DNA from 4 places in the Cupriavidus sp. GW822-FHT03E04 genome. Region 3 is predicted to be linked to each of the others. Evidence: predicted binding sites of a transcription regulator. Region 3 holds the regulator's gene; each other region holds the start of a gene.
What was found. Region 3 encodes FNR, which switches genes on or off when oxygen is low (the NO sensors DNR and NnrR bind a similar motif). Its sites were predicted from a motif close to TTGATNNNNATCAA; they were not measured.
Positions count from the first base shown of each region.

Region 1: the regulator FNR is predicted to act here: its motif matches at 3,021-3,034, upstream of AC1RQC_RS03150 (oxygen-binding di-iron domain-containing protein).
Region 2: the regulator FNR is predicted to act here: its motif matches at 3,438-3,451, upstream of hemN (oxygen-independent coproporphyrinogen III oxidase).
Region 4: the regulator FNR is predicted to act here: its motif matches at 2,083-2,096, upstream of AC1RQC_RS18775 (DUF3149 domain-containing protein).

Region 1 is NZ_JBXANI010000002.1:237,246-244,948, forward strand. Features, by position in the region: gene AC1RQC_RS03140 (MDR family MFS transporter) at 620-2,110, shown strand; gene AC1RQC_RS03145 (glutathione peroxidase) at 2,186-2,824, shown strand; gene AC1RQC_RS03150 (oxygen-binding di-iron domain-containing protein) at 3,087-3,878, shown strand; gene gstA (glutathione transferase GstA) at 3,900-4,526, opposite strand; gene AC1RQC_RS03160 (LysR family transcriptional regulator) at 4,662-5,573, shown strand; gene AC1RQC_RS03165 (LysR family transcriptional regulator) at 5,592-6,485, opposite strand; gene AC1RQC_RS03170 (NmrA family NAD(P)-binding protein) at 6,579-7,574, shown strand; gene AC1RQC_RS03175 (isochorismatase family protein) at 7,583-7,703, opposite strand, start outside.
Region 2 is NZ_JBXANI010000018.1:130,531-138,233, forward strand. Features, by position in the region: gene AC1RQC_RS25585 (GNAT family N-acetyltransferase) at 1-218, shown strand, start outside; tRNA gene AC1RQC_RS25590 (tRNA-Arg) at 361-436, opposite strand; gene AC1RQC_RS25595 (c-type cytochrome) at 825-1,712, shown strand; gene hemN (oxygen-independent coproporphyrinogen III oxidase) at 1,777-3,378, opposite strand; gene AC1RQC_RS25605 (ABC transporter substrate-binding protein) at 3,586-4,728, shown strand; gene AC1RQC_RS25610 (ATP-binding protein) at 4,760-5,941, opposite strand; gene AC1RQC_RS25615 (response regulator) at 5,913-6,644, opposite strand; gene AC1RQC_RS25620 (hypothetical protein) at 7,074-7,703, shown strand, end outside; gene AC1RQC_RS25625 (dioxygenase family protein) at 7,696-7,703, shown strand, end outside.
Region 3 is NZ_JBXANI010000013.1:244,713-252,415, forward strand. Features, by position in the region: partial or broken gene AC1RQC_RS20770 (cbb3-type cytochrome oxidase subunit 3) at 1-95, shown strand, start outside; gene ccoP (cytochrome-c oxidase, cbb3-type subunit III) at 192-1,118, shown strand; gene ccoG (cytochrome c oxidase accessory protein CcoG) at 1,174-2,673, shown strand; gene AC1RQC_RS20785 (membrane protein) at 2,741-2,959, shown strand; gene AC1RQC_RS20790 (hypothetical protein) at 2,962-3,207, shown strand; gene fnr (fumarate/nitrate reduction transcriptional regulator Fnr) at 3,294-4,019, opposite strand; gene AC1RQC_RS20800 (sulfite exporter TauE/SafE family protein) at 4,318-5,082, shown strand; gene AC1RQC_RS20805 (hypothetical protein) at 5,106-5,546, opposite strand; gene scpB (SMC-Scp complex subunit ScpB) at 5,673-6,749, shown strand; gene rluB (23S rRNA pseudouridine(2605) synthase RluB) at 6,755-7,703, shown strand, end outside.
Region 4 is NZ_JBXANI010000012.1:107,711-115,413, forward strand. Features, by position in the region: gene AC1RQC_RS18770 (helicase HerA-like C-terminal domain-containing protein) at 179-1,729, shown strand; gene AC1RQC_RS18775 (DUF3149 domain-containing protein) at 1,857-2,003, opposite strand; gene upp (uracil phosphoribosyltransferase) at 2,133-2,783, opposite strand; gene AC1RQC_RS18785 (Bug family tripartite tricarboxylate transporter substrate binding protein) at 2,898-3,836, opposite strand; gene AC1RQC_RS18790 (acyltransferase family protein) at 4,066-5,220, opposite strand; gene AC1RQC_RS18795 (DMT family transporter) at 5,573-6,583, shown strand; gene AC1RQC_RS18800 (SDR family oxidoreductase) at 6,585-7,373, shown strand; gene AC1RQC_RS18805 (methylglyoxal synthase) at 7,493-7,703, shown strand, end outside.

The DNA.
Region 1 (7,703 bases), on a different contig from region 3:
GACCCCTGCGGGGCGCCGGCCTGTTTTCCTGTCTCCCAAAAGGGCAGGCCAGGAAGGCGCCCCATACGGTCTTGGCACATCTTCACGTCTCGCTTCGCTGCGTGTGACGGGTGGCTTGTTGGGGGCCAGCCCAATCTGGCCCCGCTGTATTGGGTACGCTCCCGTCCCTGCCGGCAACAAAAAAACCACAAAATTCCGTATTTTGCTTCGTGTCGGCTTGCCGGCAGATGGCCGCTCGTACTGAACAGAAGTACGCACGTTCAGGCAAAAGGCGCGTTTGCGCCGCATCAGAAACCAACTTAGTGCCGCACTCCATATTTGGTATCCGCATATAATTATGCATTCACTGAATTAGGCCCGCCCGGGCCGTGCAGGCGGCATCTGCCAGCTCGTGGCAGTTCTCGATTCGCGCAGCGCTGGGTACGCGTCCAATCGGTTGATTTCAATTTTGTGGCCATGTTCCCCGATATAGGCTGACAAACGAGGTGGTTTGTTGGCGGTTGGGCGCAACGTTGGTTGCTTATGACTACGCGCCCTGCTGCCTCCGATGTCTTCCTCCACTTCTGCTTCATCTGCTTCTTCTGCGGTTGCTACCCCTGCCCTGAGCCACCAGGCCATCATGCGCGTGATCGGCGGGATCATCCTTTGCATCTTGCTGTCCGCGCTGGACCAGACCGTGGTGATTCCGGCGGTGCCGGCGATTGCCAATGACCTGAACGGGTTTGGCCATTTGTCGTGGATCGTGACGGCCTACCTGATCACTTCCACCGTTTCCACGCCCTTGTACGGCAAGTTGTCGGATACCTATGGCCGGCGCCGGCTGCTGATGCTGGCGATCGCGCTGTTCATCCTGGCCTCGGTGGCGTGCGCGATGGCGGCTACGCTGGAGCAACTGATCCTGTTCCGCGCGCTGCAAGGCATTGGCGGTGGCGGCTTGATGTCGCTGGCGCAGGCGGCGATTGCGGATGTGGTGGCGCCGCGCCAGCGTGGGCGTTACCAGGGTTACCTGGCGACCGTGTGGGCGGTGGCTTCCATTGCCGGCCCGCTGGTGGGGGGCTGGACTTCAGATCATCTGTCGTGGCGCTGGCTGTTCTGGATCAATGTGCCGCTGGGGCTGCTGGCCATGTTCATGTGCTATCGGGGCTTGAGCCAGTTGCAGGTGCGTGGCGGCTCGGCGCGGGTGGACTGGGGCGGCGCGCTGCTGCTGACGGTTTCCATTGTGGCCTTCCTGCTGGCGATGAGCTGGGGGGGCGATGTCTACGAATGGATCTCGCCGGAGATCGCTGGCCTGGCGCTGCTGGCCTTGGTGGCGGTGACCGCGCTGGTCTGGCAGGAGCGCCGCGCGGGCGACCCGATGCTGCCGCCGCGGCTGTTCCGCAACCGCGCTTATGTGCTGGGCGTGGCGGCGTCCGCGATGGCTGCGCTGAATATCTTCTTGTGCATCTTCGCGCTGCCGCTGCATTTCCAGCTGGTGCGCGGCGCCGATGCGTCGGAGTCCGGCTTGCTGGTGGTGCCGTTCCTGCTTTCCACCGTGGCGGGCAATTTCATCGTGGCCGGGCTGGCGCCGCGCCTGGGGCGGATGCGCGGCATCCTGACCGGCGGATTCATTGCCGCGGCGCTGGGCTTGCTGGCGCTCGTGGCGGTTTCGCCGTCCACGCCGCTGGCGCTGGTGTTGCTGGCCATGATGGTGGCCGGCGTGGGGCTGGGCATGACCATGGTCGGCACCTTGATGACGGTGCAGAACGTGCTGGAGCGCCGCGATACCGGCGCCGGCACCGGCGCGCTGCTGGTGCTGCGCTCGCTTGGCAGCGCCTTTGGCGGCGCGCTGGCCGGCACCTTGCTGACGCTGGAATTCCGCCATGCCCTGCACGCTTCCGGCGTGACGCAGGCGCTGGACCTGGGCGCGCTGCGCCACGGCAGCGAGGCGCTGGCCCATCTCTCTCCCGCAGTGCGGGACGTGCTGACGGGCGGCGTGGAGTCGGGCTTCCGGTTGATTTTTGCCGTGGGCACCGTGGCCGCCCTGCTGGCGCTGGTGATCGTGCGCCGCATGCCGGACGTGGAGTTGCGCAGCAGCGTGACCGAGCACGCGGCCACGCTGGCCATGGAGTAAGCGGGAGGAGGCTTGCGCATCCATTTCACGCCCAACGGCGTAAACTACGGACAGACCATCTCCGGAGTTTCCTACATGCGCAGCCTTCCCGAACAGCGCTCACGCGCCCTGCAACGCATCGCCTTGTCCGGCGCGTTGGTCCTGGCCGCTGCCGCCGCTGTTGTCGCCGCGCCGCGTCTTGCGCAAGCCGCCGATACCCCGGCAGCCACCGCCGCCAAGCCGGCTGGCGCCTGCCCGGCCTCGCTCAACTTCAAGTTCCCCCGCCTGCAGGACGAAGCGCCGCAAAACCTCTGCCAGTACGCCGGCAAGGTCGTGGTGGTGGTCAATACCGCCAGCTATTGCGGCTTTACCCCGCAATACGAAGGGCTAGAGGCGCTGTACGCCAAGTACCGCGAACGCGGGCTGGTGGTGCTGGGCTTCCCGTCGAACGACTTTTCGCAGGAGCCGGGCTCCTCCAAGGAGATCGCCGACTTTTGCTACAACACCTATGGCGTGAAATTCCCGATGCTGGGCAAGTCGCACGTGCGCGGCAGCGATGCCAATCCCATGTACGCGCTGCTGGCCAAGCAGTCCGGCACCACGCCCAAGTGGAATTTCTACAAGTACGTGATCGACCGCAACGGCCAGGTGGTAGGCAGCTATAACAGCATGACCAAGCCCGACGACAAGCAGTTCGTGAGCAAGATCGAGCAATTGCTGGACGGCGCGCGCTAAGCCACCAGGCTACTAAGCTGCCATCGGCACCGCACGGCTTCGCAGCCGTGAAGCCGTGCGCCACCAGGTTGAGCGCGGTAAAGCCGATCCCGGCCAGGCACACCGCCTGCCAGCCGCCAAGCGCCCAGGTGGCGCCGCGCACCCTGCCCTTCAACGTGGCCGCGCCCATGGCATCGGCGCACGATTCGCTGGCTTCTTGACCAGCGTCAAGCCGCCGGGGCGCCGCCATCGCTACTTTCGCCGCTTTGGGGAGAGACAGACGATGGCCATCACGCTATACGATGCCGGCGGGCACACCTGCCTGCTGTTTTCGGACCTGGTCGAGGAGGAGCACGGCGAGGTGGTGCAGACCAACCAGTTCCTGATCGTCGACGCCGGCCACGGCGCGCTGATCGATCCTGGCGGGCACATGACCTACGGCGAGCTGTACCTCGCCATCAGCCGCTACTTTCCGCCCAAGCAGCTCGACTACGTGCTGGCGTCGCACGCCGATCCGGATATCGTGGCCTCGGTCGGGCGCTGGCTGACCGCCTCCGATAGCCGCATCCTGATCTCGCGCGTCTGGGCGCGGTTCTTGCCGCATTTCTGCCAGGCGGGCAAGACGCAAGGGCGCATCGTCACCATCCCCGATGCCGGCATGCCGATCGCGCTGGGCAACTGCACGTTGCTGGCGGTGCCGGCGCATTTCCTGCACTCGGAGGGCAACTTCCAGTTCTACGATCCCATCAGCAAGATCCTGTTCTCCGGCGACCTGGGCGCGGCCATGACCAGCGCGCGGGAAGCCGGCGCGGTGGTGAGCGATTTTGCCGCGCACACCCGCGCCATGCTGCCCTTCCACCAGCGCTACATGAGCGGCAACCGCGCCTGCCGGCTGTGGGCCAACATGGCGCGCGGGCTGGATATCGAGTGGATCGTGCCGCAGCACGGCCCGTCGTTTCGCGGCAAGGTGATGGTGGCGCAGTTCATCGACTGGGTCTCCACGCTGGAGTGCGGGCTGGACCTGCTTAGCCAGGACAACTACAGGCTGCCGCCCGTCACCACAACGGCAGCCTGACGCCCGGCACCGGTTGCACGATCAATCGCGCGCCAGCCCCTCGGCCACCAGCGCCTCGTGCACCTTCGGCCGCGCGGCCACGCGCGACAGGTAGGCCTGCAGCGCGGGGTAAGGGTTGAGCGGCATCTGCAGCATATTGGCCCAGTTGGCGACGGCGAAGCAGTAGGCGTCGGCCACGGTGAACTGCGTGCCGCACAAGTAGTCGCGCGTGGCCAGGTGCCGGTCCAGCTCGGCGAAGCGCAGGGCCACCTTGGCCAGGCAATCCTCGCGTGTGCTCTGCGCGGTTTCCTTGTGCCACAGCCACGGGCTGAAGACCTTGTGCAGCTCGGTGGAGACCAGCGTCAGCCAGCCCACCGCTTCCAGGCGCGCCTGGGTGCCGGCCGCCGGCAGCAGCGCCTTGCCCGGGGCGAGGTCCGCCACGTATTGCAGCAGCGATGCGGCTTCGGTGTGGCGCGAGCCATCGTCCAGTTGCAGCATCGGCACGTAGCCGCGCGGGCTCACCGCGTAGAAGTCGTCGCTGCCGTTTTCCGGCTCGCTCAGCTTGTGCCGGGCCAGGTCGACCTTGGCGAGCGAAAACGGCAGGCCGGCTTCGCGCAGTGCGATATGCACGGCCAGGGAGCAAGCGCCAGGGGAGTAGTAGAGCTTCATCGGGTAGTCCTCGCTGTTTTGGGTTCGGTTTTTCAGGGTTTGCCGCCACGCCTTGTGGTGGCAGTGCAGGCAGTCTAGGATTGCGAAAGCGCAATCACAATGCGCACTGACGCAAGCTATGGCTGCAAATCTGCAATGAACATACCCTACCAACTCTCTTCCCCCGATCTCGACGTGGTGCTGGCATTGGTGCGTTGCGCCACGCTGGCCGAAGCCGGGCGCCGGCTCGGGCTTGATGCCTCCACCGTGTTCCGCGCGCTGCAGCGCATCGAGAAAGGGCTGGGGCGGCGCCTGTTCGAGCGCAGCCGCGCGGGCTACCTGCCGACCGAACTTGCCCAGCAGTTCGCACAGCATGCCGAACGCATCGAGGCCGAGCTGGAGGCGGCGCGCGCGCATGCCTCGGTGTCGGCCGGCACGGTGTCGGGCCTGGTGCGCATCACCACCACCGATACCGTGCTGCATGGCATGGTGCTGCCGGCACTGGCGCCGCTCGGGCGCAAGCATCCCGGGCTGAGCTTCGAGCTGATCGCCACCAATGAGCTGGTCAGCCTGACCCGGCGCGACGCCGACATCGCCGTGCGCGCCACGCGCCATCCACCCGATCACCTGATCGGCAAGTGCCTCGGCCCCTTGCGCGTGGCGGTGTTCGCGGCGCGGGAGTTGGTGGAGGCGGCCGGCATCGCGATCCCCGGGCACGGCGGCGCCGTCGACCTTGCCGCGCTGGCCACACTGCCGTGGATCGCGCCGGACGAGGCCATGCCCGATCACCCGTCGGTGCGCTGGCGCCGCAAGCACCTGCCGCGCGTGGTGCCGCAGTACCGCGTCAACAGCATCGCCGGCGTGCTGGAAGGCGTCGAGGCAGGGCTCGGCGCCGGCATTGTTTCGCTGATGATCGGGCGGCGCAGCGGCAAGCTGGTGGCGCTCACCGGCACGCTGGACGAGTGCGACACCGACCTGTGGCTGCTGACACATCCGGAGTCCCGGCATCTGCGGCGTATCGCCACCGTGGTCAGCCACCTGGCGGAGCATGTCAGGCTGGACGCGTAGGGCGTTGAGAACGTGCGCTCACGGCGCCGCCAGCGCGGCGGGAATGGCGCTGGCCAGAAAATCGTAGACCGCGCGGATACGCGCGCTGCCGCGGATTTCCCGGTGCACGGTGAGCCAGACCGGCAGTGGTGGAATGGACAGCGCGGGCAGCACCGTGCGCACGCGCGCATCGCCGGCGGCGATATAGCGCGCCGCAAAGCCCACGCCCAGGCCGGCGCGGATCGACTGCCACAGCACGATATCGTCATCGCTGCGCACCGCGAACGCCTCGCGCGTGATCTCCACGCCCATGGCGCGAAAGCCGCGCAGGATCGTGTCGTCGCCGTCATAGCCGATCAGGTCGAAGCGCGGCAGGTCCTGCGCCGTGCGCGGCACGCCCTTGCGCCGCAGGTAGTCCTCGTGGGCGCAGGCACATAGCGCCACGGACGCCACCTTGCGCGCGATCAACGATGCCTGCACCGGCCGCACCATGCGGATGGCGATATCGGCCTCGCGCCGCAGCAGGTTGCTGACGGCGTTGGACGACACCACTTCGATGGCGAGTTGCGGCTCGCGCAGGCGCAGGTCTGCCAGCAGCGGCGGCAGCAGGTAGCTGGCCACCGCGCGGCTCGCGGAGATGCGCACCGTCCCCGCAATGCCCGCCTGGTCGCGCGCGAGCGTGCGCGCGACCGCGTCCGCGCCCTGCTGCATCACCCGCGCATGCCCGGCGATGGCGCGCGCAGCCTCTGTCGGCTGCAGGCCGTGGCCGGTGCGCTCGAACAGCGGCACGCCGAGCTGCGCCTCCAGTTGCGCCACGTGGCGCCCCAGCGTGGGCTGGCTGCTGGAAAGCTGGCGCGCCGCGCCCAGCAGGCTGCCGGCCTCCATCACGGCCAGGAAGGAGCGCATCAGCGTCCAGTCGAATGCTTCGGCCATTTTCTCCATCGCTCCTTGCCTGGCGTTATATTCAAAAATGAATTCGCGTGTTGCATATTCATGCAATTGTGGCGTAGCGAAGGATTGCCCACAATGGTCTTCAGGCGATACCGCAAGGAGAACGTGATGCAGGAGAACATGATGCGCGACACCGTATTGATACTTGGCGCCAACGGCCGTCTAGGCCGCACCCTGGTGGATGCCTTCGCGGCGGCCGGCTGGACGGTGCTGGCGCAGGCACGCCGTCCGCTGGCGGGCACGGCAGCGCACAACGTGCGCAGCCTGGCTATCGATGTGGCCGACACCGCGCAACTGCTCGCCGCCGCGCGCGGCGCCAGCGTGGTGGTGAACGCGCTCAACCCGGTCTATACCGAATGGGAGCAGCACGCCGAAGCACTGGCGCGCAGCGGCATGGAGGTGGCGCAGGCGCTGGACGCCTTGCTGCTCTATCCCGGCAACGTCTACAACTTCGGCGAGTCGATGCCGCCGCTGCTGCGCCCCGATACCGCCGAGCGGCCCAGCGCGCGCAAGGGCGAGATCCGCCACGCCATCGAGGCCGGCCTGCGCGAGCGTGCGCCCGAGCTGCGCAGCGTGATCCTGCGCGCGGGCGATTTCTTCGGCGGCCCGGGGCGCGGCGCATGGATGGACCTGGCGATCGCCAAGTCGCTCGATCAAGGCAAGGTGGTCTATCCCGGCCCGCGCGACCGCGCGCATGCCTGGGCCTACCTGCCCGACCTGGCGCAGGCCTTCGTTGCGGTGGCAGGCCGTCACGCCGATCTGCGCGGCCATGCCGTGCTGCATTTCGCGGGGCATACGCTAACGGGCGATGAACTGGTGAGCGCGCTGGCCGAAGCCAGCGGCATGGCGCACGCACCGCGCGTGGGCGGCATGCCATGGTGGCTGATCCGCGCAGGCGGCGCGGTGGTGCCCATGTGGCGCGAGCTGGCCGAGATGGCTTACTTGTGGAAGGTGCCACATGCGCTCGATGGCACGGCGCTGGAAGCCCTGGTGGGCGAGCTGCCGCGCACGCCGCTCAAGCAAGCGCTGCGCGCAAGCCTGGGCGAACTGGGTTTGCGAGTGGCCGCCTGAGTGTGGCGTCAGGCCTGCCCAATGATGTCGGCGCGCGTCACCACGCTGCCGAAATGATGCCGCCACAGCGTCTCGCCCAGCGCACCGGAAGGATCGAGAGACGACCCGACGGTGAGATCGGAGATCAGC
Region 2 (7,703 bases), on a different contig from region 3:
GTGCATGGCGGGGGCAGATCGAAGCGGTCCGCATCGCGGCGCCGTTTCGCAGCGCAGGGTTCGGCCAGAAGATGTTCGAATGGGCGATCGCGGAATGCAGGTCCCGCGGATGCGCCATCGTGCAACTCACCACCGACAAGGGCCGTGCGGATGCGCACCGGTTCTACGAAAGGCTTGGCTTTGTTGCCAGCCACGAAGGCTACAAGCTGATCCTCTAGGCCGGCCAAAAACGGGAGGCAAGGAAATGGGGAAGCTGGGGTGATGCCACTGACAGAAGTGCCGATACTGAAGCTAGGTGCAATTTAGCTACAGTGGGCGTTCAAGGTAGTGGAGGGAAGTGCCGCAATCCCTTGTCAGGATTGGTGCGCCCGGCTGGGATCGAACCAGCAACCCCTGCCTTCGGAGGGCAGTACTCTATCCATTGAGCTACGGGCGCACAGGGTATGACGGGGTACAACGCGGGCAGCGCGCGAGTGCCGCTGCCGGAAAGTCGCATAGCATACCGTGTTTGGCGAAAGACGTCCACGCCGGGCTGAAAAGTGCAGCCAGATGACGTCTCTTGCAAGCCGCTTTTGCCTCCATACGGTAGGTCTTTGAGGCTATAATCGCGAGTTATTTGTGTAAAAACGGGGCTGCGCAACGTCCACTTCAGGTCCGGGGATGATGGTGCCGCGCCCTGCTGGCTGGCCCGTTTTGGGGCAGTTGGCACCGGATAATAGTCCGATGCGCGCAATTGGCCAGGGGGAATTGGCCACCGAGCAAGCGGCCACATAAGCAGCCGATCGCGAGCGGCCACAGGTTTCCTGCAAAATTGAGAGTTGAGTATGAGCGACGTCCATAACGCACAAGACGAACACGAGTCTCCCATCAAGACCCCCAAGCAGCTGATCGCTGTGGTGATTGCCGCCTTCCTGGTGCCAATCATCGTGATCATCCTGCTGGTCAACTTTGTCGGACACGGTGCCAAGGAAGGCGCGGGTTCTACCGCTACCGTGGAAGCTGTCAATGACCGCATCAAGCCGGTCGCCTCGCTCGAACTGAAGGACCCGAACGCACCGCGCGTCTACAAGACGGGCGAGCAGGTCTATAAGGAAGTCTGCGCTGCCTGCCACGCCACCGGTGCTGCCGGCGCGCCCAAGTACAACACCGCCGGTGACTGGGCTCCGCGTATTGGCCAGGGCTTTGCTGGCCTGCTGAATTCCGTGCTGCACGGCAAGGGCGCCATGCAAGCCCGCGCCGGCACCACCGCCGACGACTACTCCGATTACGAACTCGGCCGCGCCGTGGTCTACATGGCCGACGCCGGTGGCGCCAAGTTCCCGGAACCCGCCGCGCCCGCTGCTGCTCCGGCTACGGCTGCCGCTTCGGACGCCACGGTGGCGGCTGCAGCCGCCGCTGCTCCGGCCGCTCCCGCAGCTGCCCCCGCTGCCGCTGCCGCCGCACCGGCTGCTGCAGCTGCCGCGCCGGCTTCCGCCGAAGTAGGCAAGAAGGTCTACGAACAAGTCTGCGCCGCCTGCCACGCAGCCGGTGTTGCCGGTGCGCCGAAGTTCGGCGACAAGGCAGCCTGGGCACCGCGCCTGAAGGAAGGCATGGACGCCGTGCACGCCTTCGCCCTGAAGGGCAAGGGCGTGATGCCGCCGAAGGGCGGCTACGCCGGCCCCGACGCCGACGTGATGGCCGCAGTGGACTACATGGCCAACGCTTCGAAGTAAGCGCAAGCAGCTCTCAACAAAAAAGCCCGCGGCATGCCGCGGGCTTTTTGCTTTCCGGTGTGACTCAAACCACGCGCGAGTAGCGCTTTGGCATCGGCAAAGGCGTACCTGCATCAGCGCTCCGGATGGCAGCGGGCTCGGTGCGCCGGGCATCTTCGCGCAGGAAGCCGTCGAACACCATGGCCAGGCGGCGCACCAGCAAACGCCCCAGCGGAGTCACCTCGATGCGGCCAGGCTCACAGCGCACCAGCCCGTCTTCGGCCAGCCGCGCCAGCTCCGCAAGCTCATGCGCGAAGTGCACGGCAAAATCGATGCGGTGGCGCGCTTCGACCGCCGCCATATCCAACACGCCATTGCACATCAGCGCGCCAATCACATCGCGCCGCAAGTGATCTTCGTCGCGCATGGCGAAACCGCGCATCACCGGCAGCACGCCGGCGTCGAGGCCACTGTAGTAGTCATCCAGCGTGCGGGCGTTCTGCACGTAACGGCCCGCCACTGCGCCGATTGACGAAACGCCGAAGCCGAGCTGGTCATGGCCGGCGTGGGTGGAATAGCCCTGGAAGTTGCGCTGCAGCCGGCCCTCGCGCTGGGCCACGGCGAGCGCGTCGTCCGGCAGCGCGAAGTGGTCCATGCCGATGTAGACATAGCCCGCGGCGGTCAGCTGCTCGATCGTGCCGACCAGGATGTCGAGTTTTTCGGCGGCTGCCGGCAGTGCGCTTTCATCGATGCGCCGCTGCGGCTTGAACACGTGCGGCAGGTGCGCGTAGCTGTACACCGAGAGCCGGTCCGGGCGCATCGCCAGTACCTGCTCCACTGTGGTGGCAAAACGCGCCGTGGTCTGGTGCGGCAGGCCGTAGATCAGGTCCATGCTGACCGAGCGGAAACCCAGCCGGCGCGCGGCGTCGACGACCGCCTGCGTCTCGGCCAGCGATTGCACGCGGTGGATGGCGTGCTGGACCTCGGCGTCGAAATCCTGCACGCCCAGGCTGATGCGGTTGAAGCCAAGTTCGGCCAGCAGCGCCATCTGTGCGTCGCCGATGCGGCGCGGGTCGATCTCGATCGAGTGCTCGCCCTCGGGCAGCAGGTGGAAGTGCTGGTGCAGCGCATCCATGACCCGGCGCATCTCGGCGGGATCGAGGAAGGTCGGCGTGCCGCCGCCCCAGTGCGACTGCACCACCTCGCGCCGCGTGCCAAGCTGCTGCGCCACCAGCGCCATCTCGCGCGCCAGGTAGTCCACGTAGTGTGCGCTGCGGCGGTGGTCCTTGGTGATGATCTTGTTGCAGCCGCAGTAGTAGCAGATGTTCTCGCAGAACGGCACGTGCACGTACAGCGAGAGCGGTGCGGCGGCTTTGGCCGTGTTGGCGGCGTGGGTGGCGCTAGCAGCGCAATCGGCCAGCGCCTGCTGGTAGTCCTGCGCGCCGAAGCCGCCGTGGAAGCGGTCCGCCGTCGGGTAGGAGGTGTAGCGCGGGCCGTTGATATCCATGCGGCCCGCCAGCGCGCGAAAGTCCGACAAGGCATGCCGGTCCGGCGCTGCCGCGCCCCGTCCCGCCGGCTTGCCGGTGCAGGCGGCGCCGCACTTGCCGGAGCAGGTGCGGGATTGGCTCGGGACGGCAACGGGGACGGGCATTGCGTTGGGGAACTGGGCGGGGGCAGTCGCAGCCATGGGGCGGCCTTTGTCGTGGATTCGATGACCCATCGTAGGGCGCGCCGCCCGCGCCTGCGTTGACCGGGGTCAAGCCGCGGCCCATGACATGCCGCGCGCCACGGCGGGAACATGGCCGGCGTCATGCCAGCGTCACCTGGGCCGTATAGGCTGCGCGGCGCTCTCCCCAATCATGCAATTGCTCTGCACCTGGCCTCGCGGATTCCCATGAACGCTTCTTCCCTGATCGCCAACCCCGCACGACCGCCGCGCCGCCGGGTCCTGGCCGCACTTGGCAGCGCCATGCTGGCGCCTGCCTCCTTGCTGGCGCAGGCGCCGCCGCGCCGCCCGCTGGTGATCGGCCACCTGGTGGACCGGGGCGGCGCCCAGGCCGACCTGGCGCGCGACTACCTGGCGGGGGCCAAAGTGATGTTCGATGCGGCCAACGCCGGCGCGCGGGAGCCGCGCGTGGTGCATGTGGTGCGCGAGGTCGACGCCGATCCGCGCGCGGCCACCGCGCAGGCGCTGTCGCTGGTTGACGGGGAGCGGGCTGAATTGCTGTTCGGCCCCAGCGATGCCCTGCTGCCGGTGCTGGCCGCCTCGCCCGAGCTGGCCCGGCGCGGCGTGCAGATCGTGGCGCCGTTGTCAGGCCTGTCGCTCGCGGCGGATCACGTCTGGTACACGCGGGCCGACTACCGCAGCGAGCTGGATGCGGCCATCCGGCAGTTGCGCAGCTATGGCCTCAAGCAACTGGTGCTGGCCGTGGCGCCGGATTTTGCGGCCGGCAGCCTGGCTAGCGGCACGCCGTGGCGGCGCCAGGCCGAGCAGGAGCCGGGACTGCAGGCACTCACGCTGGATGCGGGCAAGGGCAGCGACGCCGGCGCGGTGGCGCAACGCATCGCCGCCGCGCGCCCGGCCGCGGTGATCGTGGCGGGCGATACGCTGGCCTATGGCAACCTCGGCCGCGCGCTGGCGGCGCGGGGCTGGTACGGCTTCCTGGTGGGCTTGTCGGCGGTCAATTCGCTGGCGGCACGCGAGATTCTTGGCGCCGGCTACACCGGCGGCATCGTGTTGACGCAGATCGCCCCCGGGCCGCAGGACCTGACCCTGCGCGTGGTCAAGGAGCACGTGGGCCGGATGAAGCAGTTCCTGGACGAACCCGCCTCGCCGGCCACGCTGGCCGGCTATATCGGCGCGGCCTGGCTGGTGCGCACGGCGCTGGCCGCGCCGCGCGGGGCCACCCCGGCGGACCTGCGGCGCGCGCTGCAGGCCCGCGTCGACGTGGGCGATTTCGTGCTGGATTTCACACACGGCTCGCGCGGCTCGCAGTATGTGCAGCTTGCGGCAATGGGGGGCGGCACGGCACGGTGAGCGGTAGCGCTGGCACCGGGCCGCCCGCGGCTCAGGCGCGCGGCAACACGATGCGCACCCGCAGGCCGCCCTCCGCCCGGTTGGCCAGGCTGAGCTCGCCGCCGTGGCGCGCAACGATATCCGCGGCAATCGACAGGCCCATGCCGACCCCGCCGGTGGCACGGTTGCGCGAGGATTCGAGCCGGTAGAACGGCTCCAGCACGCGCGCCATTTCCTCCGGCGGAATGCCGGGGCCGCTGTCGCACACATCGATCACCACCCGCTCGGGGCTGTCCGCCAGTTCAATGCACGCGCTGCCGCCGTAGCGGTGCGCGTTCTCGACCAGGTTGACCACGGCCCGGCGCAGTTCGGCCGGATAGGCCAGCAGCGGCTCGGCGTCGCCAGACAAGGTGACGTCCTGGCCGACTTCCGTGGCATCGTCCACCACGGCCTGCAGCAAGGCATGCACGTCCACCCGCTGGCGCGGCGCGGCGGCGCCGTCGCGCTCGCGCAGGTAATACAGGGTGGCATCGATCAGACCATTCATCTCCGCCAGGTCCTGGCGCAGGCGATAGCGGACCTGGTTGTCGTCGACGCCTTCGATGCGCAGGCTCATGCGGGTGAGCGGGGTGCGCAGGTCGTGGGACACGGCTGCCAGGAAGCGCGATTGCTGTGCCAGCTGGGTGCGGATGCGCTGCTGCATGTGGTTGAAGGCCTGGGCTGCGGCGCGAGCCTCGGCCGGGCCGCTGTCTTCGTCCAGCGGCGGGGCATGCACGTCCTGGGCCAGCCGGCCGGCGCTGCTGGCCAGGCGCTGGACCGGCCTGGCCAGCAATCGCGCGCCCACCCAGGACGCGGCCACAATGGCGGCGAGCTGGAACAGCTGGCCCAGGCGCGGCGGCCCAAGACCGTGCGTGCGGCGCGGGCGGCGTGGCGGCACTGGGGCCCCGGCTCCGCCTTGGCCGTTGTCCGCGCGCGCCTCGGCATCCGGCGGCGGCGGGAACTCGCCCCGCCGCCCCTCTTCACCCGGGGGCGGGGGTGGCGGCATCTCGTCGCTGGGAACGAAGTTGAACCCGGTATGCCCCGGGCGCGGGAACACGCTCTCGATGACCGTGACGCCGAGCAGGTGCACGGCCAGCATGATCGCGGCCATCACCAGGAACAGCCGGATGAACATGGAGTCGTGGCGGGCCACCCAGCCCGCGCGCTCAGGCTTCGACGGCACCGGTAAAGACATAGCCCTCGCCTCGGACGGTACGGATCAGCGTCGGGTCGCGCGGATCGTCGCGCAGCTTCTGGCGCAGGCGCGAAACCAGCAGGTCGATGCTTCGATCGAAGACGTCGAGATCGCGGCCGCGCGCCTGGTTGATCAGCAGCTCGCGATCCAGCACGCGGTTCGGATGCTCGATGAACGCCAGCAGCAGCCGGAATTCCGCATTGGACAACGGCACCACGGTTTCCTCGCCATCGACCAGCTGGCGCAGCGTGGTGTTCAGGCGCCAGCTGCCGAAGCGCAGTTCATGGCCGCCCGCCGCCGGCGGGCGCTTCACGCCGCCGCCCCGGGCACGGCGCAGCACGGTGTGGATGCGCGCCACCAGCTCGCGCATCTCGAAGGGCTTGGTGACATAGTCGTCGGCGCCGACCTCCAGCCCGACCACGCGGTCGGCCAGCTCGGTGCGCGCGGTGAGCATGATCACCGGCAGGTCGCCGCGCTCGCGGATCTCGCGGCACAGCGTCAGGCCGTTTTCGCCACGCAAAGAGAGGTCGAGCACCACCAGGTCGTAGTCGCGCGTGGCCATGGCGGCGCGCATGGCGGCGCCGCCCTCGGCGCCATCCGCTTCGATGCCAAAGGTGGATAGGTACTCGGCCAGCATGGCGCGGATCTGCGGATCGTCGTCGACGATCAGCAAATGAAGGGGCGAGGCGGGAGAATGGTCCATCGGGTTTCGTCGTGCTTAGCAGCGGTTCGCCGCGTCGTTCGCGGCAGGTTTGTGCGCCGGCATGCCGGTATTGCAGCGGATTTGGGCGGATTGAGGCGGCCCGGCAAGCCGCCGCCGCCAGGGATTCACTCTACCAGCCCGGCGCGGCGGCCTGATAGGCAGGGTGTGGCCGCTTTGTACCGGGCTTGATACAAAGCGGCGCGCCCGGCGGCCCGCTTTGTACGGCATTGCTTCCGCGCGCTGACCAAGCGCTCAAGCAACGGCGGGCGGGCCTTTCTAATATGGCATGTCGTTATCCCGCCGCTTTTGTGCCTGCCAGTTCCTGACCGGCAGGCCACGGCAGCCCGGCGCCCCCGCTATGCTTGAAGCCATCGGCATCACGTCGGCAATCCCGGGCCTCTCCCCGCATGACCTCCATGGAGAATCCTTGTGACCCAGCCCCAAGCCTTGCTGCCCCGCATCCGCGCCTTGTTGTCCCTTGCCGTGCTGTGCGGCGCCTGCGCCTTGACGCTGCCGGCGCACGCGCTGCAAACCAGCCCGCAGGCAGTTGCCGGCCACGGCCGGCCGGTGGCACCCGCATCGCTGCGCGAAGCGCTGGTGCTCACGCCTGCCCAGGCCATCCTATGGCAAGCCGCCCTGGACGCGGCGCGGGAAGCGCATGCGCACGCGCTGGAACTGCAGGCTCGCTTTGTCCGCGAAGGCGGCGGCCCCGGCCAGCCGCAGGGTCCCGAGTCGTCGCTGCGCGCCCGCGCGGAGCGGGAAGACCGCCTGCACGATGCGCTCGACAAGGATCGCCGCGCCGCGCGCGATCGCTGGATCGCATTTGAAGAAAGCCTGGATGCCGGCCAGCGTAAGCGCCTGCGCGACATGCCGGAGGGCCGCTTGGCGGGTTCGCCGCGGGGCGCATTCGGCCCCGGCCCCCACCCTTTCCCCGGCGCCATGGCAGGCCCCATGCCCGGCCGTGGACCTGCGCCCATGCCCTGCGCCTTCGGCGCGAATGGCTCATTCGGCGTACCCGGCGCTGCGGGGCTTCACCAACAAGGAGCGCCAGATGCCCAG
Region 3 (7,703 bases):
CTGCCTTCATTGCCATCTGCTGGTGGGCCTGGTCGTCAGGGCGCAAGGCCGCCAACCAGGAGTCGGCCATGCTGCCGTTCGCCTTGCCCGACGAGCCGCTGGCCGCACGCCAAGACGCCAGGCCCGATGCCGGCCACCGCGTCGCGCGTCATGCCGGCGGCGCAAACAACACCAAGCAGGAACACTGAGTCATGAGCGACTTCTTCACGGATTTCTGGAGCTACTACATTGCCGCCATCGCGCTGGTCGGCATCGTCTGGTGCGTGTGGCTGCTGTTTTCCCAGCGCAAGGTCACCAAGATTGTGGGTGCGCCCGAGGACACCGGCCACGTGTGGGACGGCGACCTGCGCGAGCTGAACAACCCGCTGCCACGCTGGTGGATGTGGATGTTCCTGCTGGCATGCATCTTTGGCCTGGGTTACCTAGTGCTGTACCCCGGCCTGGGATCCTACGCCGGCGTGCTCAAGACCTCCAGCCGGGTTGAGCTGGAGGCGCACCGCCAGGCGGCCGAACAACTGCAGCGCGAGGTCTATGGCAAGTACATGCAGATGGACGTCAAGCAGGTGGCGGCCGACCCGGCGGCGCGCGAGATCGGGCAACGCCTGTTTCTCAACTACTGCGCGCAATGCCACGGCTCCGATGCGCGCGGCAGCCGCGGCTTTCCCAACCTGACCGATAACGACTGGCTGTACGGCGGGGAGCCCGAGACCATCACGCAGACCATTACCAAGGGCCGCAACGGCGTGATGCCGTCGTTCGCCTCGACCATCGACGGCAAGCTCGCTGGCGACGTGGCGCAATACGTGCGCTCGCTGTCCGGCCTGTCTTACGACCCGATCCGCGCCTCGCGCGGCGAGAGCACGTTCAAGTCCACCTGCGCGGCCTGCCATGGCTCCACCGGCAAGGGCAACCAGGCGCTTGGCGCGCCTAACCTGTCGGACCGCGTGTGGCTGTACGGCAGCTCGGAGGCGAACATCGTCGACGCCATCCTGAAGGGCCACAACAACCATATGCCGGCGCACGAGGAAATCCTCACGCCGGAGCGTATCCGCATGTTGACGGCCTATGTCTGGGGCCTGTCCAACACCGGCGGCGCAGGCGAGGGGGCGAAGCAATGAGCCACTGCGCTTATGCTTGTCAGCCGGGCCCGCACCGCGGCGGGGGTGTTCGCCCATGAACGCCCCCGGACCGGAGCCGCTTGAAAGGAACGGGGCCGCGTGGGCGCCGCTGCGAGCGCCCACGCCTGATTCGGCGGACGCGGAAACGTCGGACGAGACCCTGTACGAAGTCCGCCGCAAGATCTATCCGCGCTCGGTGTCGGGTGCGTTCTCGAGCTGGCGGGTCTGGATGGTGGTCCTGACCCAGCTGTTCTTCTATGGCATGCCCTGGCTGCAGTGGAATGGCCGCCAGGCCATGTTGTTCGATCTCGGCGCGCGCAAGTTCTATATCTTTGGCCTGGTGCTGTGGCCCCAGGACGTGATCTACCTTGCCGTGCTGCTGGTGATCTCCGCGGTGTCGCTGTTTCTCTTCACGGCGATCGCGGGGCGGCTGTTTTGCGGCTACGCTTGTCCGCAGACGGTGTACACCGAGATCTTCATGTGGATCGAGCGGCATGTGGAAGGCGACCGCTTTGCCCGCATCCGCCTGGACGGCGATCCTTGGAGCGTGCGCAAGCTGCGCCTGAAGGCCACCAAGCACACGCTCTGGATCGTGATCGCGCTATGGACGGGCTTTACCTTCGTCGGCTATTTCTCGCCCATTCGCACGCTCGGCGCGCAGGTGCTGAGCCTCTCGCTGGGTCCGTGGCAGACGTTCTGGATGCTGTTTTACTCGTTTGCCACCTGGGGCAACGCCGGCTTCATGCGCGAGCAGGTCTGCAAGTACATGTGCCCGTATGCGCGCTTCCAGAGCGTGATGGTGGATCGCGACACCTATGTGGTCACCTATGACGTGGGCCGCGGCGAGCCGCGCGGCAGCCGCTCGCGCAAGGCGGACCACAAGGCCGCCGGGCTGGGCTCGTGCGTGAATTGCAGCATCTGCGTGCAGGTCTGTCCTACTGGCATCGATATCCGCGATGGCCTGCAATACGACTGCATTGGCTGCGGCGCCTGTATCGACGCCTGCAACCAGGTCATGGACAAGATGGCTTACCCGCGCGGGCTGATCCGCTATACGTCCGAGAACGCCATGCGCAGCGCGCTCTCCGAGACCGTGGCGCGCAAGCGCCTGGTGCGGCCGCGCACGGTGATCTACTCGGTGATCTGGCTGGCGCTGGTAGCCGGCTTCATGGCCTCGCTGGCCATGCGCACGCCGCTCAAGGTCGATATCATCCGCGACCGCGGCGCGCTGGGGCGGGAAGTGGAAGGGCGCTGGATCGAGAACGTGTACCGGCTGCAGCTGATCAACACGACCGAGGCGCCAATGCGCGTCGCCGTCAGCGCGGGCAGCGATGAGCTCAAGGGCCTGGCCGTGGAATATGATCACGCTGCCGGCAACCTGGAGCCCACGTCCAATCGCCTGATTCCCATCCGGGTGCGCGTGCCTATCGAGTCCGCGGCGCAGGGCACGCACAAGATCGAGGTCACAGTGACCGCGGTGCCCGACGAGGGCGCGGGGAGCCATGGCGCGGAGATTCGACAGAGCACCAGCTTTATCGTGCCGCGCAATCTATGAGGCGGCAGAGACGCTGGTTGCACCAATCCGTACGCAACATACGCGATCTAGATCTAGAGGAGGCCAGATGACGCAGCAAAGTAATCCCTGGTGGAAGGAGCCATGGCCGTGGCTGCTGATGAGTGGGCCGTTCGTGGCCATGGTGGCCTGCGGGGTCACGATCTGGCTGGCCATGACCCATCCGGATCCGCCCATTGAGGAAGGGGTGGCGCGCCACGGACTGGTGGTTGAGAAGGCGGGCAGCGCGGCACGCCAGGCAGCGCCGGTCGCGGCGCAAGCGAGGTGATCATGAGGCTACGCTGGCTGATGTGGGTGCTGTGGCCCGCTTTCCTGGTCGCCGGGCTGACGACCGCGCTGGTATTCTCCATGGTCGATCCCGGCGACCTGCGCTTCTTCGGCCAGCCGGTCGAGGCATCGCGGGAGGCGGTCTACACCGTGGGTTTCCTGATCGCGTGGGTGCTGTGCGCGCTGTCGAGCGGCTTGACGCTGTACACCATGCCCACGCGGCTGGCGGACACGGACGAGCTGGAGTGATTGCGATGCGCGCCTTGCCGGTTCAGGCCAGCAGGCGCGGCATCGCGGCGAGCCGCCGCGGGCGAGGGCGGCGCGCGACGTGCAGGTCAGCAGGACTTGTTGACGATCTGCTTGATCCCCACCATGTCGACCAGCTTGACGTGGCGCTGGCGGATCTGGATCAGGCCGGCTTCCGCAAAGCGCGAGAACAGGCGGCTGACGGTTTCGAGCTTGAGCCCCAGGTAGCTGCCGATTTCCTCGCGGCTCATGCGCAGCACGAACTCGGAGGCCGAATAGCCGCGCGCGGACAAGCGCTCGGACAGGTTGATCAGGAAAGCGGCAAGCCGCTCCTCGGCGCGCATCGATCCGAGCGTGATCAACATGACCTGGTCCTGCGAGATCTCCTTGCTCATCAGGCGCATGAACTGATGCTGCAGCGACGGCAGGACGTTGGACAGCGTCTGGAGATCGCCAAAGCGTACCACGCAGACTTCGGTATCTTCCAGCGCGGTGGCGTCCGACGCATGCTGCATCTCGCCAAGGCCGTCGAGGCCGACGACTTCGCCGGGAAGGTGGAAGCCCGTGATCTGCGAGCGGCCGTCTTCCATTGTCAGGTGGGTCTTGAGCGTGCCGAAGCGGATCGCGTAGACGGCGGTGAGAGGATCGCCGAGGCGGTACAGGGTTTCGCCCTTGCGTACGCGCACCCGGTCCTGGACCAGCGTATCCATCTTTTCGAGGTCCTGCTGCGACATGCCGACGGGCAGGCAGAGCTGGCCGAGCGAGCAAGTGGAGCAGCGGGGCGACATCTCGGTAATGGGAATGGTGGTGAGCAATTGGGGCCTGTCGGTTTAGCGCAGTCAGTCAAGCGCGATGTGGCGGGCGCATTGAGTTGAGAGCTTGACGTTGAGAGTCGTCGGTTGGAAGCGCTATCCACATCGGCCTGGCGCGCGGGTCTTGCGGCAGTGCGCTATCTGTGCAGCGCGGCTTGCCGTGCCCGTCGTCATGTTGTGCGAGCGCGCTGGTGTGCGCGGGCGCAAGGCCTCATGTTGATAGCGCCTCTTGGAGCTGCGGGGGCGCGTTCGCCGCATTTTACCGCGCCAGACGTTGCGATTGTGTGATTGGGAGGAGAAGTTGACCATAGGCGTGCTTATCAGCGTATTTACCTTGGCTTTGCTGGGCGGCGTGCACTGCGCCGCCATGTGCGGCGGGATCGCGCTGGCGGCGGAGCAGGGCGGCGTTGCGCGCGTGCCTGCCACGGTGCTCCGGCGTCCCGGCCATTGGTTGCTGGAACTGCTTGTCATGCATGCCGGGCGGCTGAGCATGTATGCGGTGCTGGGAGGCTTGCTGGGCGCCCTTGGCGCCGGCGTCTGGAAGACGCAGTACCTGCCGCTGCAGCGCTGGCTGTTCGGGGTCGGCAGTGTAATGCTGGTGCTGTCGGGCTTGTGGATGTTGCGCGGGCGCACCATGGGTACGGGTTGGCTGGAGCGGCTCGCCGCCCGGGGCGCGGGTGGCTTGCTGCGCGGCCTTGGTGCCGTCGGGGCGCGCTTGCCGGCTGTGGCCCGGGCGTATGGGCAGGGCCGGTTGCTGCGCCGCTACGGCATGGGGCTAGCCTGGGGGCTGGTCCCGTGCGGCATGGTGTACGGTGCTCTTGCCATGGCGTTGCTGGCCGGCAATGCCCCGTCGGGCGCGCTGGTGATGGCCGTGTTTGGCCTGGGCACCCTGCCGAACCTGCTGGTGATCTCGGGCCTGTCCGGCTATCTCAGGCAGCTTTCGCGGCGCCCGGCGTTGCGGGCTGGCGCTGGGCTTGCGGTGGTGGCCTTTGGCTTGGCCGGGGTGGCGCGCGCGCTGCTTTTGCCTGAGACGCTTGCCGCGCATGGATTCTGCCTGGTCTTCTGAAGCGCTGCTTCGTGGTGTATCTGTCACTTCTTCGCTGAGGTAGCTGTGCGAATCGGTTGCAGGTTTGCCAGGGAATGCCATACAATCGCAAGAACAGCGATATCGCGCACGTATTTCATCGTGGCATCGTCAGGTAGCATCCGCTGCTCAGGGATGCATGCCAGGAACACCCAGGCAGGCATCAGCGCCAGGGACCGTTCCCCATCCGCCGTCCGGTTCAAAAGATTCGGTTCAAAAGACCAGCTACGGCAGGGCGGGGTGAAATAGGCCAGCAGGCCCGATATCCGTATTTTCTTGCACCCGGCGCGTTCGATGATAAACGCCGCGCCGGACAGGTCCGCCACATCAGGGGGAAGGCGCGACGCAAGGGCTCCGTCGACTGGCAGATAATGCCGGTGGCCGGGCGATCTCCTGCCGGTCAGGTCCGGCACCCGATGCAATAAAAGAAGGCGCACGGCTGGCATGCATCAAGCATGCGGTTGGCTGCGCGGCCAGATGGCGGTGGCAATCCCTACCGCTGAACCCGCAATCTCCAGTGCGCCCGGGATCAACCGGGGCGCAGGTGCAAAGACAGGCTGCACGCAATCAACATGAATACCCAAGAGGCGAAGATCGTCCTCGAGACCGCGCTGATCTGCGCGCAGGAACCCTTGCGCGTCAATGACTTGCGCCGGCTGTTTGCCGACGACGTCGGTGCCGACACCATTCGTGTGCTGCTCGAAGAGCTGCGCCGCGACTGGGAGCAACGCGGCGTGGAACTCGTGGCACTGGCCAGTGGCTGGCGTTTCCAGAGCCGCCCTGTCATGCGTGAATACCTGGATCGGCTGAATCCTGAAAAGCCGCCCAAGTACTCCCGCGCCGTGATGGAGACGCTGGCGATCATTGCCTACCGGCAACCGGTCACGCGGGGCGATATCGAGGAAATCCGTGGTGTCGCGGTCAGCACCGAAGTCGTGAAGAAGCTCGAGGACCGCAGCTGGATCGAGGTGATCGGCCACCGTGACGTGCCCGGGCGGCCTGCGCTTTATGCCACCACCAAGAACTTCCTTGATGACCTTGGCCTGCGCACGCTCGATGAATTGCCGCCGCTGGAGGACATCCAGGCCCAGGCGCAGGTCGCGCTGCTGAATCAGGAGCCGATTGACTTCGAGGCGCTGGGCAAGGTGCCGGCGGATAGCGACGAAGAGGCATTCGCGGAACCTGGCGCTGATCAGGCCGGCGCTGCCGCGCTGGTTGCGGCGGATGCCGGAGAGGGTGAACCGACCTCTTCCGGCGTGGTTGCCCACGACGGTCTTGCGGCCGGCGCCATGGATGGCATCGCCGATTTGGTGGATGCGTTTGAAAGGAAGGAGGCCTTGGCGCAAGCGGAAGCCGGGTTCACACCCGCGCCCGAGGCCGAGGCGGAAGTGCCGGCGACGCCCGGGCCAGGCAGTGAGCCAGGGAGCGAGCCGGTGTCCGCCGAGCCCGCCGGCGCGCTGTCTGGCGACATAGCCGCGGAGCAAGCCGTCGAAGACGGTGAAACAAATGAGCAAACGGACACGCCCGCCAACGGTTACCACGTACAAGTGGCCTCCGGCGAGCAGGCGTCCGAAGTCCCGGGGGCGTCCACGACGAATCCGGCGCACCCCAGCGAGCACGACGAGCACGACCAGCGCGTGTCCAACTGAACACCATGCAACATCCGAATGTGAATACCTTGTCCGATTCTGATCAAGACGTCCGCCAGGCGGATACGCCGGCCGGCGATGCCGGCAATGGCGCCGAAGGCGGCGCCGGCACCGATGGCGCGCCGCGCCGCAAGGGCCTGCGCCGTGGCTTGCGCAATCTGGTGGCCACGCGCCGCCAGGCCGCGCAGGACCGCGACGGCGACCGTGCCGCGGACGGCGGGGCGGCAATCCCTGCGGGCGGCCCCGATGCGGACGCCGCGCAAGACGTGCGTGGCGACGGCGCAAGGAAGGGACGTACGCGTGGCAAACGCAAGCTCGCGGAAGGCGAGGCTGTGCAGGCCGGCGAGCAGCAGGGCGAACGCCCGGCGCCGCGAGGCCGCCGGAACTTCAGCGGTGACAATGCCGAAGGCGCAAGCGAAGCTGGCGGAGAAGCCACGGGCGAGCGCCAGCGTGACGGCGCGCGCGCCAACCCGAACGGGAATGGCGCCCGCAAGCGCAAGCCGCAGCAAGGCCAGCAGCCGCAAGGCGCGGCTCGCCGTGGTGGCGCCGAAGGGCAGCAAGGTGGCCCGCGCCAGCAAGGCAAGGGTAACAAGGGCAAAGGCGGCGCGCAGCGCCCAGCCGCGGGTGTGCCTGAGAAGGCGCCCGCCGCCGCGAGCGGTGAGGACCTCTTCCGCTTTGTCATTTCCGGTCAGTACGACCAGGAAGAGTCGAGCGGTCCGCAGGCCCGGGTCAAGCCGGTGCGCGAGCTGTCTGCAGACGATGATGCGCCCAAGCTGCACAAAGTGCTCGCCGAGGGTGGACTGGGCTCGCGCCGGGAAATGGAAGAGCTGATCCTGCAGGGCCGGGTTTCGGTCAATGGCCTGCCTGCCCACATCGGCCAGCGCATCCTGCCGGCCGACCAGGTCCGGGTCAACGGCAAGCTGATTCATCGCCGTGTGTCGTCCAAGCCTCCGC
Region 4 (7,703 bases), on a different contig from region 3:
CGCTGGCGGCGCGCCGGGTGGTTTATGTGTCTGTGAGCCGGCCTTGGGGGCTGGCATAATCAGCCCAGCATTTTATCACGCGGCCCCGCCGCCGCTGGCCTCCCGATCACGGGAGCCGCCGGGAAGGGCGGGGACGGTCGCGGCGAAAGCGCCGCGCGGCTTGCCAACCAGAGAGACCATGGCCGAACCCATCATCATCGCCAAGAACGCCGAGCTGGAACTTGCCCTGCTGCCCGAGATGGGCAACCGGCACGGCCTGATCACCGGCGCCACCGGCACCGGCAAAACCGTGACCCTGCAAAGCCTGGCCCAGGGTTTCTCCCGGCTGGGCGTGCCGGTCTTCATGGCCGACGTCAAAGGTGATCTGACCGGCATTTCCCAGCCGGGCAAGCTCTCCGACAAGCTCAAGGCCCGGCTGGCCGAGCTCGGCCTGCCCGAGCCGGTGTGGGGCGCCTGCCCCACCACCCTGTGGGATGTGTTCGGGCAAAAGGGCCATCCCGTGCGCGCCACGGTCTCCCATATGGGGCCGCTGCTGCTGTCGCGCATGCTGGAACTCAACGACACCCAGCAGGGCGTGCTCAACCTGGTTTTCCGCATCGCCGACGCCAACGGGCTGCTGCTGCTCGACGCCAAGGACCTGCGCGCCATGCTGCAGTACGTGGGCGACAACGCGGGCCAGTTCACCACCGAATACGGCAATATCTCCGCGGCCTCGATCGGGGCCATCCAGCGCGGGCTGATGGCGCTGGAGTCACAAGGCGCAGACGTGTTCTTCGGCGAACCCATGCTCAACCTGGACGACTTCATCCAGACCGAGAACGGGCAGGGCGTGGTGAATATCCTGGCCGCCGACAAGCTGCTGAATTCGCCCAAGCTCTACGCCACTTTCCTGCTTTGGCTGTTGTCGGAGCTGTTCGAGAAACTGCCCGAGGCGGGCGATCTTGACAAGCCCAAGCTGGTGTTCTTTTTCGACGAGGCGCACCTGCTGTTCAACGACGCGCCCAAGGCCCTGCTCGACAAGATCGAGCAGGTGGTGCGGCTGATCCGCTCCAAGGGCGTTGGCGTGTATTTCGTTACGCAGAATCCTGTCGACATCCCCGATACCGTGCTGGGCCAGCTCGGCAACCGCGTGCAGCACGCGCTGCGCGCCTTCACGCCGCGTGACCAGAAGGCCGTCAAGGTGGCGGCCACCACCATGCGGGCCAAGCCGGGGCTGGACCTGGAAAAGGCCATCGGGGAGCTCGGTGTGGGCGAAGCGCTGGTGTCGTTGTTGGACGCCAAGGGCATCCCCGGCATCACGGAACGCGCCTGGGTGCTGGCGCCCGGCAGCCGGATCGGCCCGATCACCGACGACGAGCGCAAGCAATTGCTGGCGAACTCGCTGGTGGCCGGCACCTATGAGCAGACCATCGATCGCGAGTCGGCCTACGAGAAGCTCAAGGGCCGCGCCGCCGCGCCTGGGTCTGCCCCCGCCGCTGGCGGCGGCGCACCCGCGCCCGCGCCTACGGCTGGCCAGCCCGAAGCGCCGCCCGCGCAGGGCGGCGGCTGGCTGGACCAGGCGGGCGAGATCTTCGGCGGGCTGACCAAGGGCACGGGCAAGACCGGGCGCGGCGATTCCATCCTGGAGTCGATGGCCAAGTCGGCCGCGCGCACGGTGGGCTCGCAGGTCGGGCGCGAGCTGATTCGCGGCGTGCTGGGCAGCTTGCTGGGCTCGGGCAAGAAGAAGTAGGAGGCGCCGGCCGTCGGCCGCTCCGGTGTGCCACGCCCGGCGAGATCGGCGGGCGCGGCGCATAGCCATGGCGTGGTATCGGCCAGCCGGTCCGTCGGCGATAACGCCAGCGGGCGGGACTTGCGTCTTAGCGGCGTTGCGCCGCTGCCTCGTCTTCCCGCATCTTGCGCAGGAACAGCCGGGTGAAGAACCAGCCCATGCCGATGATGAAGGCGATGACGGCCAGGCTCATCAGCCCGGTGGGGGTCGAAAACAGGATCTTCAAGGCTGCCATGTGGGTCTCCCAGGTCAGGCGAGGCACACCGGACGGTGTGCCGCTGCCGATAGTCTAGGGAGCGCCGCGGCCGGCGGGATTGAGGCCGGTCAAGCCGGGCGCAGACAGTGCCCGGCTTGCCAGGAAAACTCAGTTCTTGGTGCCGAACAGCCGGTCGCCCGCGTCGCCGAGACCGGGGATGATGTACGCGTGCTCGTCCAGGTGGCTGTCCAGCGAGGCGACGAACAGTTTCACGCCGGGATGTGCCTTCTGGAATACTTCGACGCCTTCCGGCGCTGCCACCAGCGCCACGAACGTAATCGCATCATCCTTGACGCCGCGGCGCTTGAGCACATCCACCGCATGCGCGGCGGAGTAGCCGGTGGCGACCATCGGGTCGCACAGGATAAAGCTGCGGTCTTCCACGTCGGGCAGGCGCACCAGGTATTCCACCGGGCGGTGCTGGTCGTCGCGGTAGACGCCGATATGGCCGATGCGGGCCGAGGGAATCAGCTCGACCAGGCCGTCGCTCATGCCCACGCCGGCGCGCAGCACCGGCACGATGGTGAGTTTCTTGCCGGCGATCACCGGCGCGTCCAGCTCCACCAAGGGCGTCTCGATGCGGCGCGTGGTCAGCGGCAGGTCGCGCGTGATTTCATAGCCCATCAGCAGCGTGATTTCCCGCAGCAGCTCGCGGAACGTGCGCGTGGAGGTGTCCTTGTCGCGCATATGGGAGAGCTTGTGCTGGATCAGCGGGTGATCGAGGATGTACAGCTTGGGGAAACGCGGATCTTGCTTCATGGCGGGTAGTCGGCAGGAGTGGGCGCGAGGGCCCGTTGCAGCCGGATTGTAATGGATGCGGGGCTGCGCGCCCCCGGCGATCCTCCCGCCGCAAGCGCGCAGCCCCGCCTGCGCTCAATCCACCGAGATGCTGGCGCTCTTGGCGACCTTGCCGAATTTCTCGTACTCGGACAGCGTCAGCGACTGCAGGTCAGCCGCGCTCGAGCCCTTGGGGTTGAAGCCTGCCTGCCCGAGTTTGTCCTTCACGTCCGCATTGCCCAGCGCCGCGATGAAGGCGGCATTGAGTGCCTGCACCACCGGCGCGGGTAGCCCGGCCGGGCCGTACACGCCGAACCACGGCTCGACGGCGTAGCCCGCCAGGCCGGCCTCGGCCAGCGTCGGCACGTTCGGCAGCGCTGGCGAGCGGCTCTTGCCGGCCACCGCCAGCGCGCGCAGCTTGCCGCCCTGGATGTGCGGCAGCGAGGCGGGCAGGTTGTCGAACATCACCTGCACGTGGCCGCCCAGCATGTCGTTGATGGCCGGGCTGCTGCCCTTGTATGGCACATGGGTCAGGCCCGTTTGCGTCATCTGCGCGAACATCGCGCCCGCCAGGTGCATGGACGTGCCGGTGCCCGCGGTGGCGTAGGTCAGGCCGGGATGGGCCTTGGCGTAGCTGACCAGCTCGGCCACATTCTTTACCGGCAGGCTGTTGCTGACTTCCAGCACAATGGTCGAGGTGCCAAGCAGGCTGACCGCGGTGAAATCCTTGCGCGGGTCGAACGGCACGTGCTTGTAGATATGCGGGTTCAACGCATTGGTCGAGATGGCGCCGAAGCCGATGGTGTAGCCGTCAGGCGCGGCCTTGGCGACCGCCTCCATGCCGATATTGCCGCCAGCGCCGGGGCGGTTCTCCACGACCACGGGCTGGCCGAGTTTCTCCGCCACCTTCTGGCCGACCGTGCGCGCCACGAGGTCAGTGGTGCCGCCAGCAGCGTAAGGCACGATGAAGCGGATTGGCTTGACGGGGTAATCGGCTGCGCTGGCGGCCGAGGGCAGCCAGCCGCTTGCGAGCATGGCAACCGCGGCGGCGATCAGCAGCGGGCGGGCGGCGGTCTGCTTTTTGACTGGAACGGGAATGCGCGAGGAAAGAATAGCGAGGGGTGCTGCCGTCATGAATGCTCCTGGTTTTTCTTATGCGGCGCGCGTTTGACGCGCCGACCGGCGAGCTTACGGCAGTTTCAGGCTGGCTGCCAGGGTTGCCAGCCAGGCAGGCTGGCTAGCCAGCCAGGCAACGGCATGGCGGCTAGATATTCTGCCCGCGCTGCGCCGCTGGCAGCGCCGGGTGCCCGAGCAGGCCGCGCACCCGCTGGGTATTGCGTTCGAACACCCAGTAGACGGCAAAGGCGTAGGCATAGCAGCCCAGCAGGATCAGCGCGGCCAGGCCCAGGCTGCCGGCGCTGACAGGCAGGCGGACCTTGACCAGGGTCGCGGCGATGAACAGGGTCAGCGGGAAATGCGTCAGGTAGAGCGAGTACGAAAACCCGGACGCCAACGTAGCCAGGCGCGACAAGCCGGCGTGGCCGATGCGGATGCGGGTCGACAGCACGGCCAGCAACAGCACGAAGAAGCCCAGCGCGACAGCGGCATCGGCGTACGGCTTGTGCTTGGTCAGCGCAATGGCGGCCAGGAACACCAGCAGCGCCGGCAGCACGAGCCACTTGCGCCGCGCGATCGCTGCGATCTGCGCCAGCCGCGCTTCCAGGGCTTGCGCCAGCACGCCCAGCAGCCAGAAGAGGAAGCCTTCGACCAGGCCGTGGAACAGGCCCATCGTGACCAGCACCGCCAATACGCACAGCAACGCCTGCGGCGTGCGGCGCAGGTGCCAGGCACCGTATAGCGCAGGGAACCAGAGGTAGTACCAGAATTCGTTGGCCAGGCTCCACAACGGCCCGTTGGAGCCATAGGTATCGCAGGCAAGGGTTTGCAGGAACGCCGCGTTGCAAACCAATCCCGCGACGCCGAGGTTATGCGAGATATCGATCTGCTGGGCCGCGTTGCCCTCGGTGCCCTGGTAGAACGGCCCCCACGCCAAGTGGATCCCGGCACTGTCCCAGAACAGACCGAGCAGCAGCGCGGGCAGCAGTACGATCCATAGCCGCGTCATGCGGTCGGCCAGATAACTGCGCCAGGACCAGTCGCCACGCGTCATCTTGCGGCGCACGGTGCCGCCTACCAGGTAGCCCGAGAGCAGGAAGAACACGATTACGCATTCGTGGCCGACGCTGCACAGCGCATAGAACAACTGCAGCGCCACGCCGGCCGCGCCGCCATGCGGCCCGCTCGCCGCATAGTCGACGATGACCAGCGCGCGGACATGGCCAAGGCAGACCAGGCCCGCGGCCAGCGCCCGGATCAGGTCCAGCACATCGTATTGCTTGCTTCGGTCCGTGCCATCCACGACCAGTCTCCCGGTTCCGGCTCGCCAGGGCTGCGGTTGGCACAAGGCGGCACGCAGCGCGGGACTCTCCTTGGCAGAGCTTAGCCGGGCGGCTACGGCGTGAAGGTGCGCCGTCCCACATAGCGAAAGCCGAGGCACGGGAAGCAGGCACCGCCGCCATTGGCACTGCATGGGTTTGGCCACGCGGGTTGGGGTACGCCGCCCAACACCTGTGCGCAGCACAATGTGCCTCGGATGCAGTTGCCTCTTTTCGAATACAATGGCTCGCGTCCCTGGCGGGCCGCCCGCGTCCAGCGGCGCGCGGCCCCACTATCTGGCTTCTCCCTTGTCTGCATCCCAACTTTCCCGCACCGTGCCTGCCGCCGAGCCGGCAGCGCAGCGCGCCGGCCTGGCCGTGGCTGCCGTCGGCGCCATCCTTTTTTCCGGCAAGGCGATCGTCGCCAAGCTGATGTACCGCTACCAGGTCGATGCGGTCATGGTCATCAGCCTGCGCATGCTGTTTGCCGTGCCGCTGTTCATGGCGATCGGCTGGTGGCAGTCGCGGCGCCTGCCGGCGCTGTCCTGGGCTGATCGCGGCCGCATCGTGTTCCTCGGCATCATCGGCTACTACCTGTCCAGCTTCCTCGACTTTCTCGGCCTGCAATACATCACGGCCGGGCTCGAGCGGCTGATCCTGTTCCTCACGCCGTCCTTCGTGCTGCTGGCCAGCGCCGTGCTGTTCAAGCGGCGCATCAGCTTGCGGCAGTGGCTGTCCCTGGCGCTGGCCTATATAGGCATCGTGCTGGTTTTCGCGCATGATCTCGACGTGAGCGGCGGCCAGGTGTGGCTCGGTGCCGCGCTGGTGCTCGGCAGCGCACTGACCTACGGCATCTACCTGATCGCGTCAGGCGAATTGGTGCAGCGCATCGGTTCGTTGCGGCTGGTGGCCTATGCGATGTGCGTTTCCACCGCGTGCTGCGTGGTGCAATATCTGGTGCTGCGCCGCCCGCTGTCGGAGCTGCTGCAGCCAGCCCCCGTGATGTGGCTTTCGCTAGTCAATTCTGTGTTTTGCACGGTGCTGCCGGTGTCGCTGACGATGGTGGCGGTGGCGCGCATCGGCGCGCCGATGGCTTCGCAGGCGGGTATGCTCGGACCGGTATCCACCCTGTTCCTGGGCTTCTGGCTGCTGGGCGAGCCGATCACCGGCGTGCAGCTCGCCGGCAGCGCGCTGGTGATGGGCGGGATATATTTGCTGTCGGCGCGCAAGGTGGTCAAGAGCGGGGCCGCGGGCAAGGCCCAGGCTGCTCGTCGCGGCGGCAAGGCGATGGATACGCTGGATAACAAGCAGGCGGGTGGCCGCCTCGATGACACAAGGAGTCGATGAGATGGATCTAGGATTGCGCGGCAAGCATGCGCTGGTGTGTGGCGCCAGCAAGGGCCTCGGTTTTGCCTGCGCCGACGCGCTGGCTGCCGAAGGCGTGGATGTGGTGATCGTGGCGCGCGGCGCCGAGGCGCTGGAAAAAGCCGCGGCGGACCTGCGCGCGCGCCACGGCCGGCGCGTGATGGCGGTCGCCACCGACATCACGACCCCGGCGGGGCGAAAGCTGGCGCTGGAAGCCGTCGCCAAGCTGGGCGACCTGGACATCCTGGTCAACAATGCCGGCGGCCCGCCTCCGGGCAATTTCCGCGACTGGGACCGCGATGCCTGGCTGGCAGCGATCGACGCCAACATGCTGACCCCGATCGAGCTGATCAAGGCCACGGTGGACGGCATGATCGCGCGCAAATGGGGCCGCATCGTCAACATCACCAGCGGCGCCGTGAAGGCGCCGATCGATGTGCTCGGCCTGTCCAACGGCGCGCGCTCGGGCCTGACCGGCTTTGTCGCCGGCCTGGCGCGCGAAGTGGCGCAGCACGGCGTGACGGTGAACAACCTGCTGCCCGGCCCGTTCAATACGGATCGCCTCTACAAGACCATGGAAGGCGGCGCCAGGCAGGCTGGCCTGTCGATCGAGGAAGTCTCGAAGCGCCGCGCCGCGCAGAACCCGAGCCGCCGCTTTGGCGAGCCGGCCGAGTTCGGCGCCACCTGCGCCTTCCTGTGCAGCCGCCACGCCGCTTACATGACCGGGCAGAACGTGCTCCTCGACGGCGGCGCTTACCCCGGCACGTTCTAAGCCGCTGCCGCACCCAACCCGCGACGCGCGCGCGGCCTGGCGGCCGTGCCGGCGCCGCGGGCGTTTTCCGGCCGGGCCATGCCGGCCCGGTTTTTCCCTGATTGGCCAGGATGATGCCGATGACTCCCCCTCGTATTGCGCTGATTGCGCACGACCACAAGAAAGATGACATCGTGGCTTTTGCTGGCCGCCATCGCGATTTCCTGTCACGTTGCGAACTGCTCGCCACCGGTACCACGGGTGGCCGCCTGAGCGACGAAATCGGGCTGACGGTGACGCGCATGCTCTCCGGCCCCTGGGGCGGCGACCTGCAGATTGGCGCGCAACTGG